Regions from separate parts of the Bordetella sputigena genome, predicted to be linked through region 1. Evidence: predicted binding sites of a transcription regulator. Region 1 holds the regulator's gene; the other holds the start of a gene.
What was found. Region 1 encodes FliA, which starts transcription of late flagellar genes. Its sites were predicted from a motif close to CTAAAGTTTNNNNNNNNNNNGCCGNTA; they were not measured.

Region 1 (7,693 bases):
CGGCGCTGCGGCCGCTTGCGCTCCGGCGGCCGGCGCCGCGGTGGCCGGTGCGCCGGCCGCCGTCGTGGCCGCGACCTGGGCCGCGGCGGGTGCCGGCGCGGACGCCGCCTGCGCCTGCGCCTGCGCGGCGAAATCCGCCGCCGCCTGGGCGAAGTCGTCCACCGCCTGGCCGGCGGCGGGCACCGCCTCGCGGCCGATGGCGATCTGGTCGGCATCGACGATGAAGCAGCAGACGGCCTCGATGTCGTCGGCCGAGCACGTGCTCTCCAGCCACACCGTCAGGCCGCCGCCCGCCTGGTCGCTGGCCAGCACATGGCCCAGATTGTTCATTTCTTCCAGCAACGACTGCGCGTCCTTGGCGGATACGCGATTGATGCGCACGCGCAACGGCAGGTCGTCGCCGCCCTGGCCGGGCGCCGCGGCGGGAGAGGCGGAAGCCGCCGGCGCCGCTGCAACAGGGGCAGCCGGGGCCGGGACAGGCGCGGCCGGAACGGGAGCCGGGGCGGCCGCCGGCGCGGCGGCCGCGGGAGCCGCCTGCCCGCCCTGATGTTCGAGCGCCAGCTGACGCAGCACCTCGCAGATGCGCTCGTAGGCGGCGGCGTCGGGCTCCTCGGAGGCGCGGTAGGCGTCCAATTGGCTTTTCAGCACGTCCTTGGTTTCCAGAAAGATGTCGATCATGTCCGTGCGCAAGGCCATTTCGCCGCGGCGGATGGCATCGAGCAGGTTTTCCAGCAAATGGGTGGTTTCGGCCAGCTGGGTGAAGCAGCCGAAAGTGGCCGCGCCGCCCTTGATCGAGTGCGCCGCCCGGAAAATCGCGTTCAGCTGTTCGATGTCCGGCTGGCCGGCGTCCAGTTCGAGCAGCAACTGCTCCATCTGTGCAAGCAGCTCGTCCGCCTCATCGAAGAACGTCTCGTAAAACTGGCTCAGGTCAAGACCGCTCATGACGCCCTTCTATTCTCAATTCGAGGGCTCGCCGGGCAGCCCGACGAGCTCCGACGCCATCTCTATCAACAAATCCGGGTCGACCGGCTTCTGCAGCCAGCCGCACACGCCCAGGTCGCGCGCGGCGGTCTTGCTTTCGACGTCGTCCTCGGTCGTCAGGACCAGCACGGGAACGTCCTGGTAGCGTTCTACCTGGCGCAGCCCCCTTATCAGGTCCAGTCCGCCCATGATGGGCATGTTCCAGTCGCTGACCACCAGGTCCACCGGCTGCGCCTGCTCCATCGCGAGCGCCAGCGCATCCTTGCCATTGCCCGCGGCCAGTACCTTCCAGCCGGCTCCCGTCAGGGTGGCCTGGACTATCATGCGCATCGTCGCGGAATCGTCCGCGACCAATATCGTCGCCGTCATGGTCGAACTGCTCCTATTGTGCGGGGCGGGCGGCCGGAACTTCCTGCACCACACCGCTGCCCTGGCTGGCCGCGTTCGACAGCGAACGCGCCAGGCCGCTACCGGCCTGCTTCGCATCGCTAGCCGAAATATCCGCCGCCGCCGCGTTCTCGCGTTCCAGCCTTTCCTGCGTGGCGCGATTCAGCACCACCAAGCTGATACGTCTATTAACGGCAGCATACGGGTCATCCTTAACCAGGCTGACGCTGGAAGACAGGCCCATGACGCGAGCCACCTTGGTCTCGTTCATGCCACCTGCCACCAGCTCCTGGCGCGACGCATTGGCGCGATCGGCCGACAGCTCCCAGTTGCTGTAGGCGCGCTCGCCGCGCGCATACTGGGTAGCGTCCGTATGGCCGGAGATACTTATCTTGTTGGGGATCTCGTTCAGCACCGGCCCGAGTTCACGCAGGATGTCGCGCATATAGGGCTGCACTTCGGCCGAACCGGTGGCGAACATCGGCCGGTTCTTGTTGTCGATGATCTGGATCCGCAGGCCTTCGGTCGTCATGTCGATCAGCAGCTGCGGCCGGAAGTTCTTCAGCACCGGGCTGCTTTCGATCAGGTTGTTCAGGCGCTTCTGCAGGTCTTCCAGGCGGCGCTGATCGCGCCGCTGCGCCTCGTCGCCCCTCACCTGGGCTTCGACCCGGTTGCCGTCGGCGCGCCGCACGTCGCCGTCGCTGCGCACCGGATCGGCGCCGCCGCCCGGGATGGCGCTGGTATTGGCGGAGTTATTCGGGCCGCCCGTCAATGCCACGGCCAGGGGCATGCGGAAATACTCCGCGATGCCTTTCAACTCCTCGCGCGGCACGACGCTGATCAGCCACATGACCAGGAAAAACGCCATCATCGCGGTGATGAAATCGGCGTAGGCAATCTTCCAGCTGCCGCCGTGGTGTCCGCCGTGCGCGCCCTTCTTGCGGCGGATCACCACGCGGTGGTTGTTGACCGGAGCCATGCGACAGCGTCTCCGTCAAGCCTTGGAGGTGGTCGTCTTGGCCTGGCGCACGTGCTCTTCCAGCTCGGCGAACGACGGGCGCACGCCGGAGAACAGCACCTTGCGGCCGAACTCCACCGCCAGCTGCGGCGGGTAGCCGTTCATGCTGGCCAGCAGCGTCGTCTTGATGCATTCCAGTATCTTGACCGCTTCGCTGGTCTGGCGATCGACCCGCGAGGCCAGCGGCCCGACGAAACCGTAGGCCAGCAGGATGCCCAGGAAGGTGCCGACCATGGCCTTGGAGATCAGGTCGCCGAGCACCGCGGGCGGCTGGTCCACGGCCGCCAGCGCCTTGATCACACCCAGCACCGCCGCCACGATACCGAAAGCCGGCATGCCGTCGGCCATGTTCTGCAGCGCGTGCACGGGCACCTGCCGCTCATGACGGAACGTTTCGATTTCCTCGTCCATCAGGGTTTCGATTTCGAAGGAGCTCATGTTGCCGCTGATCATGATGCGCAGGTAGTCCGTGATGAACTCCATCAGCTTTTCGTCCTTCATGATCCGCGGACATTCGGTGAAGATGGGGCTGGACGCCGGATCTTCGATGTGCGATTCGATGGCCATCAGGCCCTCGCGCCGGGCCTTGTTCAGGATCACGTACATCAGGGACATGAGTTCCATGTACACGTCCTTGCTGTACTGCGCACCACGCAGGGCATTGGGAATCGCGCTCTTGATCAGCTTCAGCGACTTGCGGCTGTTCCCCGCCAGGAACGCACCCGCCGCCGCGCCGGCGATCAGGGTGAATTCGAAAGGCTGGTACAGCGCGCCCAGATGGCCGCCCAAGGCAACGAAGCTGCCGACGACGGACGCGATCACCACGAGATAACCAATAACAATCAGCACATCAGGCCCCTGCCAAGCGTAGACGTATTACCCAAGCGCCCATGATCCCCCGAGAGCGCCGTCGCGAAAGCGTGGTTTACGGGGAATTTTCAGCGGCATTTGGGGTTATTGAGCACGGCGGCTGTCAATGAAGCGCCGGGCGGCTTCCCCAAGTTCGATCGCATTTTCCCTGGGGGACGGGCCGGGGCGCAGCCCGGCCCGGGAGGCCTTCATCACCCGATGGCGGCGGCCGGCACGCCGACAGCCGGGACCGCGACGGGTGGAACCCCGACGCCGGGGATACCCATGGGCGCAACCTCAACGGCCGGAACCGCGGCGGGCGGAACCGTGGCGGGCCGACGACCCGCGCGCTCCTTGGCGGCAGCGCGGGTCTTGCCCGCGCGTGGCGGCGGGCGGCAGATCGCGCAGACGAAATCGGCGCGCGGATCGTGGGCGTGCGCGATGAAATGTCCGCCGCACTGGCGGCATTCGGACAGCTGCAGCATCTTGCCGTCGAAGAAACGCACCAGCATCCAGGCACGCGTGAAACTCAGCACCGGCTCGGCCTGATCCGGATCGGTCACGCCGGCATGTTCCAGGTACAGGCGATAGGCATCGATGATGGCCCGTACGCCTTTGCTGCCGGTGTTCTCGTTCAGAAATTTGTAAACGTTGTAGAACAGCGACGAATGGATGTTCGGCAGCCAGGTCATGAACCAATCGACCGAAAACGGCAGCATGCCCTTGGGAGGCGAGCAGCCGCGGATTTCGCGGTACAGCCGCGCGAGCCGGTCGTGGCTCAGATTGGTTTCCGACTCCAGGACCTGGAGGCGGGCGCCGAGACCGATCATGGCACTGGCCAGGAGGATCTCGTCGGCTTCTTGGGATACGCTTTTGATAGCCATGACCTTAGGGGGGGAGAAGGAAGATCAGGCCAGTTGTTCGACCGGCTGCTTGGCAAGCAGGATGGTGGCGTGCGCCTGCTGCAACGCGCCTCCCAGCACATCGTGCGTCAGCGCCGACAGCAGGCTGTAGTCGTCGAAGCGGAAACGGCACAGCAGCGAGCTGGAGCTGGCCAGTTTCACCAGCTGCGCCGGCGACAGGCGCATCAGGATGTCGGCGACCTGCTCGCTAAAGCCCAGCCGAAACATGGATGCCGCATAGTCGTCGCGGAGCATGCGCTGCGCGAGGAGCAGGTAGGACAGGTTCACTTCGCGAATATCGGCGAGCAAAGTGTTCTCAGGCTGTTTCATGGATATCCCTTGTTCACTAATTTCAGTTCTGTCCCTGGACCGGTCAGCCCCCTGCCGACCGGTTACTTCATGTGTGCAACAAATCTCGAAATATTTCTTTTGTTCCCACAAGTCATACAATTTACCATGTGCAATGTCATTTTGTATTACAGAGATGACAATTCTTTGTGCTTGGTGAAATATCGCACTTCTGGGACATATATAGCAACAAAGACTTTCGCAAGTGTAAGTCAATTCCGTAAACAAGCATTAGAAAGCTTGTGTCTTTGTGCCAATGAATCCAGGGGAAGTACTCACAATGCGAGGGGTGAATCGTGGGCGCGCCATCGGCGCTGTACGGGTAAACGGCAACGTAACAATGTCGCGTACAGGCAACAATTCAAAATGGCGGCGCCGCGGGCCAACCTTCTAGTCGAGTGCAATGCCCCTTTCCGAAGACCGCCTGGCTGAATACGCGCCGCTGGTGCGCAAGCTGGCCCTGCAACTGCTGGCCCGCTTGCCGGCCAGCGTGGAGTTGGACGACCTGATCCAGGCGGGCATGATCGGCCTGCTGGACGCGGCACGGCGCTACCAGGAAGTCGCCGACGCCCAGTTCGAGACCTATGCCACGGCGCGTATACGCGGCGCCATGCTGGACGAGCTGCGCAACCAGGATTGGCTGCCGCGCAGCGTGCGCAGCAAGGCCAAGCGCATCGACCAGGCGGTCGCCCAACTGACGCAACAATTGATGCGGCCGCCCAGCGAGACGGAAATCGCCGGGCATCTGGAGCTGCCGCTCGCGGAATACCATCAGCTCCTCTATGACGCCCAGGGCGCCCAGATCGTCCATTACGAAGATTTCGGCTCGGAAAACGGCGCCGAGAGCCGGGATGCGGACTGGGCGGCCGGCGCGGCCGACTCCGGTCCATCGGGCAATCCGCTGGACACCCTGCTGGCCGCAGACTTCCGCCAGGCCCTGGCCGAGGCCATCGGCGCCCTGCCCGAGCGCGAAAAGCTGCTGCTGTCGCTTTGTTACGAGCAGGGGCTGAATCTGAAGGAAGTCGGCGCCGTGATGGGCGTCACCGAGGCCCGCGTCTGCCAGTTGCGATCCCAGGCCATGAGCCGGCTGCGCGCCAAGCTGAAGGACGGCGCCTGGCAGCAATTGCCGGAAGACGTGCGGATCGCCTCCGTGGCGTAGATCCCGGGGGCCACCACCTCGGATTGGGCTGGCCCGCTCCCCGCCAGGCAGTTGTCTCTCCAACGACTCGCGGATCCAGGCGCCGGTCTGCCGCCAGTGGCGCTCGCCGCCGGCCGCGACCCGGCGGCACACCCGGACCCCGCCCCGGACCCGGGCCGGGCCCCGGCTTGGCGCCAGCGGCGCTACCCGCCGGCCACGCCCCGGCGGCACTTCCGCCCGCCAGCGGCGGGCGAAACGGCCCAGCGCCACATTCCGAAATTTTTCGCTGTCCATCCCCCTAAAGGTTTACGGAGCCTTGCCGTTACCCAGTCAGCGGCGCGGCATGCGGCCATCACCTCCGGTGGACGATCCCGTACCCGCAGGGCGGCATAGCTGCCCGGTTTGAAGATGCCTTTCTCTCTTGGGAGCTATTCATGGCTGCAGTCATCAACACCAATTACTTGTCGCTGGTTGCGCAAAACAACCTGAACAAGTCCCAGTCGGACCTCGGTTCGGCCATCGAACGCCTGTCCTCGGGCCTGCGCATCAACAGCGCCAAGGACGACGCCGCCGGCCAAGCTATTGCCAACCGCTTCACCGCCAACGTGAACGGCCTGACCCAGGCTGCTCGCAACGCCAACGACGGCATCTCGATCGCGCAAACGACCGAAGGCGCCCTGAACGAAATCAACAACAACCTGCAGCGCATCCGTGAACTGTCGGTTCAAGCCGCCAACGGCACGAACAGCGGCAGCGACCTGGACTCGATCCAGGCTGAAATCACCCAGCGCCTGGACGAAATCACCCGCGTTGCCAGCCAGACCCAGTTCAACGGCGTCAAGGTCCTGGCCAGCGACCAAAGCCTGAGCATCCAGGTCGGCGCCAACGACAGCGAAACCATCAACATCAACCTGAAGCAGGTTAATGCTTCGACGCTGGGCCTGAACAAGCTGGACATGGCCAATCAGCTGACGAGCAAGAACGACCAGGGCGCGTCGAACTTCTCGGCGGTTGCCTCGGGCCTGTCGGGCACGACGTACAACACGAGCACGGTCGTCAACGTCGGCACCACGCACGCGTTCAACTACGCCACGTTCACCTTCACCGCGACCGGCGGCAGCACCGCTGCCTACACCGCGCACGTCGGCGGCGATGGCAACCTGTACGTGACCCAAGGCGGCGCGACCTACACCGCCACCTGGAACGCGACCAGCAACAAGATCGTTGTCGGCAGCGCCACGTCCTACGCGACGTTCTCCTCCGTGTCGGAATACAACTCGAACAGCGCCGACGGCCTGATCGATCTGACCGCCATTGGCCAGGGCGACTACAGCGTCACCAACGTCGACTTCACCGGTGCTTCGCTGTACCAGGCCACCGCGGGCACGACCAACTACTACACCAAGGTCGGCAGCACGTACTACGTGTCGAGCTTCAACGGCACGACCGGCAAGGTCAGCGTCGACGTTACGACCGGCACCAGCACGATCGTCGCGACGGCCGCCGCTGTCAGCGCACAAGGCATCACCACGAACGGTGGCACCACCTACACGGGCACCACGACCATCCGTACGGGCACCCACTACGCCGTCAGCGTCGATCTGTCCAACGTCAACACCCAGCTGGGCCTGTCGAGCGGCAGCAACACCCTGGTTCGTTACACGCCGAACGCCACGGGCAGCGCCTCCGCCTCGAACACCGCGGCGCTGTACATCCAGCACACCGCGACCGACGGCTCGATCAGCTACTACAAGGTGGATGCGGTCAGCTCGACCACCGGCGCGGTCACCGTGGATCACGACGCCACCGTGGTCGATCCGCTGGACGCCATCGACAAGGCCCTGGCCCAAGTCGACGATCTGCGTAGCGCTCTGGGTGCCGTGCAGAACCGCTTCGAATCGACGGTTGCCAACCTGAACAACACGGTGAACAACCTGTCGGCCTCGCGTTCGCGCATCGAAGACGCCGACTACGCGACCGAAGTGTCCAACATGACCCGCGCACAGATCCTGCAACAAGCTGGCACCTCGGTGCTGGCGCAGGCCAACCAAGTGCCGCAAACGGTGCTGT
Region 2 (7,693 bases), on a different contig from region 1:
AAGCTGCATGCCACCCTGGAGCAGCGCCTGGGCGAATCATTCAAACTGGTTTCGGAAAGGCTGGAGGCCGTGCACAAAGGCCTGGGCGAAATGCAAACCCTGGCCTCCGGCGTCGGCGATCTCAAGCGCGTGCTGACCAACGTCAAATCGCGCGGCACCTGGGGCGAGGTGCAACTGGCCCGGCTGCTGGAAGACAGCATGGCTCCCGAACAATACGCCCGCAATGTGAAACCCGTCCCGAACAGCGACGCGATCGTCGAGTTCGCCATCCGCTTGCCGGGGCGCGCCGATGACGGCGCGCCGGTGTGGCTGCCGCTGGACGCGAAGTTTCCCAAAGAGGAGTACGAGCGCCTGATCGAGGCCGAGCAGGCCGCCGATGCCGATGCCGCGCGCCTGGCCGCCGCGGCACTGGCCAAGGCCATCGAAGTGCAGGCCCGCGCGATCTCGGACAAGTACGTCGCGCCGCCGCACACCACGGATTTCGCCATCATGTTCCTGCCCACCGAAGGCTTGTATGCCGAGGTCCTGCGGCGCCCCGGCCTGATCGACAAGCTGCATCGCATGCGCGTCAATGTGGCGGGCCCGGCCAATCTGGCGGCGTTGTTGAACAGCCTGCAGATGGGCTTTCGCACGCTGGCCATCGAGCGCCGTTCATCGGAGGTCTGGCAAGTGCTGCGCGCCGTCAAGACCGAGTTCGGCCGTTTTGGCGACGCCCTGGCCGGCGTCAAGCGCACGCTGGAGACCGCCAGTTCCAAGATAGGCCAGACCGAAACCCGGACCCGCGCCATGCTGCGCAGCCTCAAGGCCGTGGAAGCCTTGCCCGACGACGCGGCGGCGGCCGCTACCTTCGCGCAGCTGCCGGAAGAAACCGTCGCCACGCGGGACGACGAAGATGCGCGATCGGCGTAGCATGCCGCCTTGCGTGAATATGAAACCTACCCTTCGAGTGCTCTTATGCTCAGCCAGCAAGAATTGAAGCAGCAGGCCGCCATGGCCGCCCTGGATATCGTCGGCGAAGTCGCCGGCCCGGACGTCGTCATCGGCGTCGGCACCGGTTCAACCGCCGACCTGTTCATCGACGGCCTGGCGCGCTTCAAGGCCCGCCTGCGCGGCACCGTCGCCAGTTCCGAACGCAGTGCCGCGCGGCTGGCCGCGCTGGGCATACCCGTGCTGGACTTGAACGACGTCGAGTACATGCCGGTCTACGTCGACGGCGCCGATGAGATCGATGGCCACCTGCACATGATCAAGGGCGGCGGCGGCGCGCAGACGCGCGAAAAAATCGTCGCGTCGGTGGCCGATCGCTTCATCTGCATCGCCGACGAATCCAAGCTGGTGGAGCGGCTGGGCGCATTCCCGCTGCCGGTGGAAGTCATCCCCATGGCGCGCGCCGCGGTGGCGCGCAAGCTGGCGGCCCTGGGCGGGCGTCCGGCGCTGCGCGACGGCTTCATCACGGACAATGGCAACGTCATACTCGACGTGGCGGGCCTGGAGATTACCGACGCCCCCGCGCTGGAGATGTATATCAACAATCTGCCCGGCGTCGTTACCTGCGGCCTTTTTACGCAGCCCGGCGCGGATGTCGCGCTGCTCGCCACGCAGCAGGGCATACGGCGCCTGGAGCGCCAATAGCCGCACTAGCCGGCCGCGCCGCCTGAGCGGCCGTGCGTTTCATAATCCTGTCACATGGGAGTCATAACCTAGCCGACCGATGCGGCCTGGGGACTTCTGATGGCGTTTCTTGGAGGCTCGCATGGCAATGGAACCATCGTTAACCCCGCAGGGAGCCCGGATGACCGAGCACACTAACAAACAATTCGATGCCGACCTGGAAGGCGTCCGTTCGCAGTTTCTGGCGATGGGCGGCGTGGTGGAGGCCATGATCCAGGACGCCGTCGATGCCTTGGCCAACGGCGATCTGGACCTGGTCGACAAGGTACGCGAGCGCGAAAAGGAAGTGAATCGCTACGAGGTCGATATCGACCAGCGCATCAGCCAGATCCTGGCGCGCCACCAGCCCACGGCCATCGATCTGCGGATGCTGCTGGCGGTGTCCAAGATGCTGACCGATATGGAGCGTTCGGGCGACGAGGCCGAAAAGATCGCCACCGTCGCGCGCCGCATCCATGACGGCGAAATCCGCTCCTTGCCGATGGTGGACCTGCGTCACATGGGCAATAGCGTGGGCTCGATGCTGCGCCAGTCGCTGGACGCGTTCGCCCGGCTCGATCCGGTGCAGGCGGCCCAGGTCGTTCGCAACGACAAGGATGTCGACAAAGAGTGGAAAGCGGCGCTGCGCCAGCTGATTTCATTCATGATCGAGGATCCGCGCACCATCACGCCCTCGATCGACCTGATCTTCATCGCTCGCGCGCTGGAGCGTATCGGTGACCACGCCAAGAACATGTCGGAACGGGTGATCTACATGGTGCGCGGCGCGGACGTGCGCCACACCGGGGCCAAGAACGCCGAGCGTCAGGCCCGCGGCGAAGAAGAAAGCACCGGAACCACGGAGTAGGACGCGTCGGTCGCGCCCGCCGGCGCCGGACACCCGGACCCGCGGCGCGATACGAAAAGACCCCCGACGGCTGGATGCAGCCACCGGGGGTCTTTTCACTGCTTATTGATGCTCAGGCGGACGGCGGAACGAAACCCTGGGCTTCGACGTTGCCGTCCTCGAACAGGAAACGCTCCATCTGCTGTTGCAGGTACTTGCGGGCGCGGGCATCGGCCAGGTTCAGGCGGTTCTCATTGACCAGCCGGGTCTGTATGCCTTTCCACTCTTCCCACGCCTCTTTGGAAACCTCTCGCCAGATGCGCTGGCCGAGTTCGCCGGGGTAGGGCGGGAAGTCCAGCCCTTCGGCGTCGCGCTTCAGTTTGACGCAATGAACGGTACGGGTCATGGGTATTGCTGCCGGATAAAGTTGGATCGTCGATTTTACCGAAACACCCGCGCCAGTGGCCGGCTTGCCCAGGCGCGGCCGGCTCCAGGCGCGGCCGGCTAGGCGCGGCCGGCCAGGCGCGGCCATCCTCTACAGCCGCTTGATGAACACCAGGCTGTTGCGCGACCGGTTGTAATTCTGCTGCTTGTCGCGCGGCAGGTCGGCGATGCCGCCCTGCACGAAGCCGCGCTTCATGAACCAGTGCGATGTGCGGGTCGTCAGCACGAACAGCCGCTTGGCGCCCAGCGCCCGCGCGCGCGATTCCATGTGGCGCAGCAGCAGTTCGCCTTCGCCGGAACCCTGCCATTCCGGATGCACGATCAGGCAGGCCATTTCCGCCATCTGCTCGTCCAGATAGGGATGCAGCGCCGCGCAGCCGTAGATCACGCCATCGTGCTCCAGCACCGTGAAGTTCTCGACGTCGCGTTCGATGGTGCTGCGGCCGCGCGGCACCAGCGTGCCGTCGGCTTCCAGCGGTTCCACCAGGCTGAGGATGGCGCCCACGTCATCCAGCGTGGCCGCCCGCAGGTCGTCCAGCGTGTCTTCCACCACCATGGTGCCGACGCCGTCGTGCGTGAAGATTTCCAGCAGCACGCTGCCATCCAGGCTGAAGGGCACGACGTGCGAGCGCGCCACGCCGCGCTTGACCGCCTGCGAGCTGTACTTGACGAACAGCGCCGTGTCCTCGTCCAGGCCGCCCTTGGCCAGCAGCGCATCCGCATCCACGCGCGCCAGTTCGGTGTCGATGGTGCCGTCTTCGTTGCGCACGCCTTCGGTGGTGGACAGGAAGATCAGTTTTTCCGCCCGCAAGGCGACGGCGACGCTGGTCGCCAGGTCTTCCATGGCCAGGTTGAAGGCTTCGCCCGTAGGCGAGAAGCCCAAGGGCGACAGCAGGATCACCGAGCCTTTTTCCATGGCGAAGCGCATCGCGTCGACGTCGATCTTGCGCACGTGCCCGGTGTGCCGGTAGTCCACGCCGTCGATCACGCCGGTGGGCCGGGCGGTGACGAAATTGCCCGAAATCACGCGGATCTGCGAATGCGACATCGGCGTGTTCGGCAGCCCCTGGCTGAAGGCGGCTTCGATGTCCAGGCGGATTTCGCCGGCGGCCTCCTTGGCGCATTCCAGCGACGCCGCGTCGGTGGGCGACAGGCCGCGGTCGAACTGATGGCTGAAACCCTTGAGCCGCAGCTGTTCGTTGACCTGCGGCCGCGAACCATGCACCAGCACCAGCCGTATGCCCAGCGCCGACAGCAGCGAAAGATCCTGCACCAGGGTGTTCAAGGCGCCCGCCTGGATCAGCTCGCCGCCGAATGCCACGACGAAGGTCTTGCCGCGGAACGCATGTACATACGGCGCGACCTCACGAAACCAGCGCACGAACTGCGCGGGAGCGAACTCGGGGGCTTCCAGGGCTGAAACGGTGTCTTGATCCAGGTCGGGCATGGTGCGTATAAGAGCCGGAAAACGGGTAGGGCGGCCAGGCGTAACCTGGGTTGAATCGCGAAATTATAGTGATGGCGCTACAGCGTGCCCGGATAGGTGCCGCCGTCCAGCACCAGATTCTGGCCCGTCATGAATCCGGCACGGGCGCCGCACAGGAAGGCGCAGGCGTCGCCGAACTCGGCCGGGTCGCCCAGGCGCCGCGCCGGTACGGTCCGGCGGCGCGCTTCCAGGATGTCCTCGACCGATTTGCCGGTTTTCTGCGCCGTCGCGATCGCCGTGCCGCGCAGGCGGTCCGTCTCGAAAGGACCGGGCAACAGGTTGTTGATGGTGACATTGTGCTCCGCGACCTGGCGCGCCAGGCCCGCGACGAAGCCGGTCAGGCCGGCCCGCGCGCCATTGGACAGGCCCAGATGGTCGATGGGCATTTTCACGGCCGCCGAAGTGATATTGACGATGCGGCCGAAGCGGCGCCGGATCATGCCGTCGATGGTGGCCTTGATCAGTTCGATGGGGGTGATCATGTTGGCGTCCAGCGCCTTGATCCAGTCGTCGCGCGACCATTCGCGGAAATCGCCCGGCTTCGGGCCGCCCGCGTTGTTGACCAGGATGTCCGGTTCCGGGCAGGCCGCCAGCAGGCGCGCACGGCCCTCCGCGGTCGTGACGTCGGCGACCACCGCCGTCACCGTGGCGCCGGTTTCGGCGCGGATCGCCGCGGCCGCTTCCTCCAGCGCGTCGGCGCCGCGCGCCGACATCACCACCCGCGCGCCCTCGCGCGCCAGCGACAGCGCGCACGCGCGGCCCAGCCCCTTGCTGGATGCGCAGACCAGCGCGGTACGTCCTTCGATGCCCAGATCCATGGTTCGGTCTCCTGATGCTAAACAGGCGGGACGGCTGACGGGAAGCTGACGTCGTGGCGCTTTCGCCAGCGCGTTCCCCGCAAAAGCGGAAGAAAAATTACCTAATTTTTAGAAAAAAAGGGTCGCAACTTGAAGTTTGCCCGTTAATATTTTGAAATACGCGCTGAGCAGTATGACGACAAGCGGGAACCCCTCCGGGTCCAACAATGATTCCAAGCCGACATGGAGACACGCCGTCGTCCGATGCGTCGGTCATTTCTCGAGGATACACGGCAGTGACGCAATCCTATTGGTTGACCCTGGATCCTGCTACCCGTGAGCTGCGTGCAGGGTTTCGGGCTGCCGCCGCGGCGGCACCGCCCGACAGCGATATGTTGCAAGCCGCGCTGGCGGCGCGCGGCTGGACGCCCGATGCGCTCGACAGCGCCGCGGTGGCCGGTTTCCTCGCGCGCTGCCAGGAAGCGGCGGCCCGCCTCAGCGCCGAAGCCCTGCGCCAGGCCGGCACCGCCGTGGCGGCAGTGTCCTCGGCCGTCCAGGAAGTGTCCGGTGAACTGGCCGCGATCGAATCCAATGCCGCGCGGCTGGGCGCGGTGCTGGAACTGATGGACAACCCCGAGCCTGCCGCCGCTCCCGCCGCCGCGGATGGTGACGACGGCGTCGTCGAAGCGGTGATCGGCGAAGTCGTCGATGGCTCCTTCGAACTGACCGTCACCGAAGATAAGCTGCAGGTCTACCTCACCTTGCATCCCGCCAGGGGCGGCCGCGGCATACAGCTGGGCGACGTGCGCGCCGCGTTGGCGCAGCAAGGCGTCGTTTATGGCCTGGACGAACAGTTGTTGCTGCAAACGGTGGAAGGGGGCGTGGCGGAAGACGTGCTGATCGCTTCGGGCATTCCCCCCAAGGCAGGCGCGCCGACGCGATTCGAAAGCCTGCTGTCGCGCCACGCCGCCGACGACGTCGACGAGAACGCCCTGGTGGATTACCGCTCCATGGGCAACCTGGTCCTGGTCAAGAGCGGCATGCCCTTGATGCGGCGGATCCCCGGCACGGCGGGCGCCGACGGCATCGATGTCTACGGCAATCCTGCCCCCGCGCCGGCACCGGAAGACCTGCCCTACGACGACAATCTGACGGGCGTGGTGCGCGATCCCAACGATCCGGAGGTGCTGGTCGCCGCCATCGACGGTGCGCCGTCGGTGATGCCCTGCGGCGTCTCGGTCAACCCCGTGGTCGAGGTGGACGCGGTCAACCTGAACTCGGGCAACATCAACTTCGAAGGCACGCTGCAGGTGCGTGGCGACGTTACCACCGGCATGTCGGTCAAGGTCAGTGGCGACGTGCTGGTCAGCGGCACCGTGGAAGCCGCGCACATCGATGCCGGCGGCAATGTGGTGGTCAAGGGCGGCATACTGGGGGCGGCTGAAGGCGCGACCACCGGCGAGCCCACCACCCGCCTGGCGCAGGTCACGGCGCGCGGTTCCGTCAAGGCGCGCTTCATCGGCAATGCCTCCATCAACGCGGGCAAGGACGTCCAGGTCGAAAGCGAGATCCGCCAGAGCGAGGTGAATGCCGGGGATACCGTCACCGTGGGCGCGAAAGGATCCACGCAGGGCAATATCAACGGCGGACAGGTGCGCGCGCTGCGCGGCGTCCGCGCGGCCACGCTGGGCACCATGGCCGGCGTCAAGACCATCATCCAGGTCGGCGTCAACCCGCATGCGCAGGCGCAGAAAGAAGCCTTGCAGCGCACCCGCAAGCGTCTGCAGGAAGAAAAAGCCAAGCTGGAGCAGTTGCTGATTTTCCTGCGCAAGAATCCCGAGAAGGCCGCCAACGGCATCGGCGAGCGCGCGGTGCAGACCCATGCCAAGCTGATGAAGGATCTGGCCGGGGTGGATGCCCGTGAACGGCGCCTGTCGGCCGATAGCACGGTTGCCGAAGACGCCGTCATCCATGCATCGCGCAAGATCCACGGCGGCGTCGAACTGCATGTGGTCAATCGGCATGAATCGGTGACCGAGGACCTGCCGGCCGGTACGGCCAAGCTGTCGGATGGCAAGCTGATCATCCGGTAACGCCGGGGCTTGGGCAGCCCGCCGCGCTGAAGCGCTGCCGCGGCGTTTGCCCGGACCGGCGTGCTGGAGCACAGCGGCGGCGTGCCCTGGCGCGCCGAGCGCGCGTGCCTTGGAACGCAGGCCGCGGCCGCTTCCCGCGAAATCTATAATCGCGGTAATGACTGTCAAGCCTCAAACCCCCTCTCGGCGCGGCCGGGGCGCGCCCGGAGCGGCCGCCGCTTCCTCGACCGCATCGCCGGCATCGCCCGCAAGGCCCGCAACCCCGCCCAAGCCCGCCGCCGCGCCGCGCGTCATCCCGCCCATCCGCTACCCGGAAGACCTGCCCGTCAGCGCCCGCCGCGATGAAATCGCGCGCGCCATCCAGGAACATCAGGTC

Region 2: ACNA0R_RS22710 (DUF342 domain-containing protein) is a predicted target of FliA. The motif match lies at 5,347-5,373, and genes of this name have one in related genera.

Annotation. Positions count from the first base shown of each region.
Region 1 is NZ_CBCSCA010000005.1:81,727-89,419, forward strand. It holds gene cheA (chemotaxis protein CheA) at 1-942, opposite strand, end outside; gene ACNA0R_RS11530 (response regulator) at 958-1,350, opposite strand; gene motB (flagellar motor protein MotB) at 1,364-2,347, opposite strand; gene motA (flagellar motor stator protein MotA) at 2,363-3,235, opposite strand; gene flhC (flagellar transcriptional regulator FlhC) at 3,448-4,119, opposite strand; gene flhD (flagellar transcriptional regulator FlhD) at 4,144-4,467, opposite strand; gene ACNA0R_RS11555 (RNA polymerase sigma factor FliA) at 4,889-5,644, shown strand; gene ACNA0R_RS11560 (flagellin N-terminal helical domain-containing protein) at 6,058-7,693, shown strand, end outside.
Region 2 is NZ_CBCSCA010000014.1:22,020-29,712, reverse strand. It holds gene ACNA0R_RS22740 (DNA recombination protein RmuC) at 1-909, shown strand, start outside; gene rpiA (ribose-5-phosphate isomerase RpiA) at 955-1,632, shown strand; gene phoU (phosphate signaling complex protein PhoU) at 1,793-2,518, shown strand; gene ACNA0R_RS22725 (oxidative damage protection protein) at 2,631-2,903, opposite strand; gene argA (amino-acid N-acetyltransferase) at 3,033-4,388, opposite strand; gene ACNA0R_RS22715 (SDR family oxidoreductase) at 4,466-5,245, opposite strand; gene ACNA0R_RS22710 (DUF342 domain-containing protein) at 5,521-7,317, shown strand; gene hrpA (ATP-dependent RNA helicase HrpA) at 7,475-7,693, shown strand, end outside.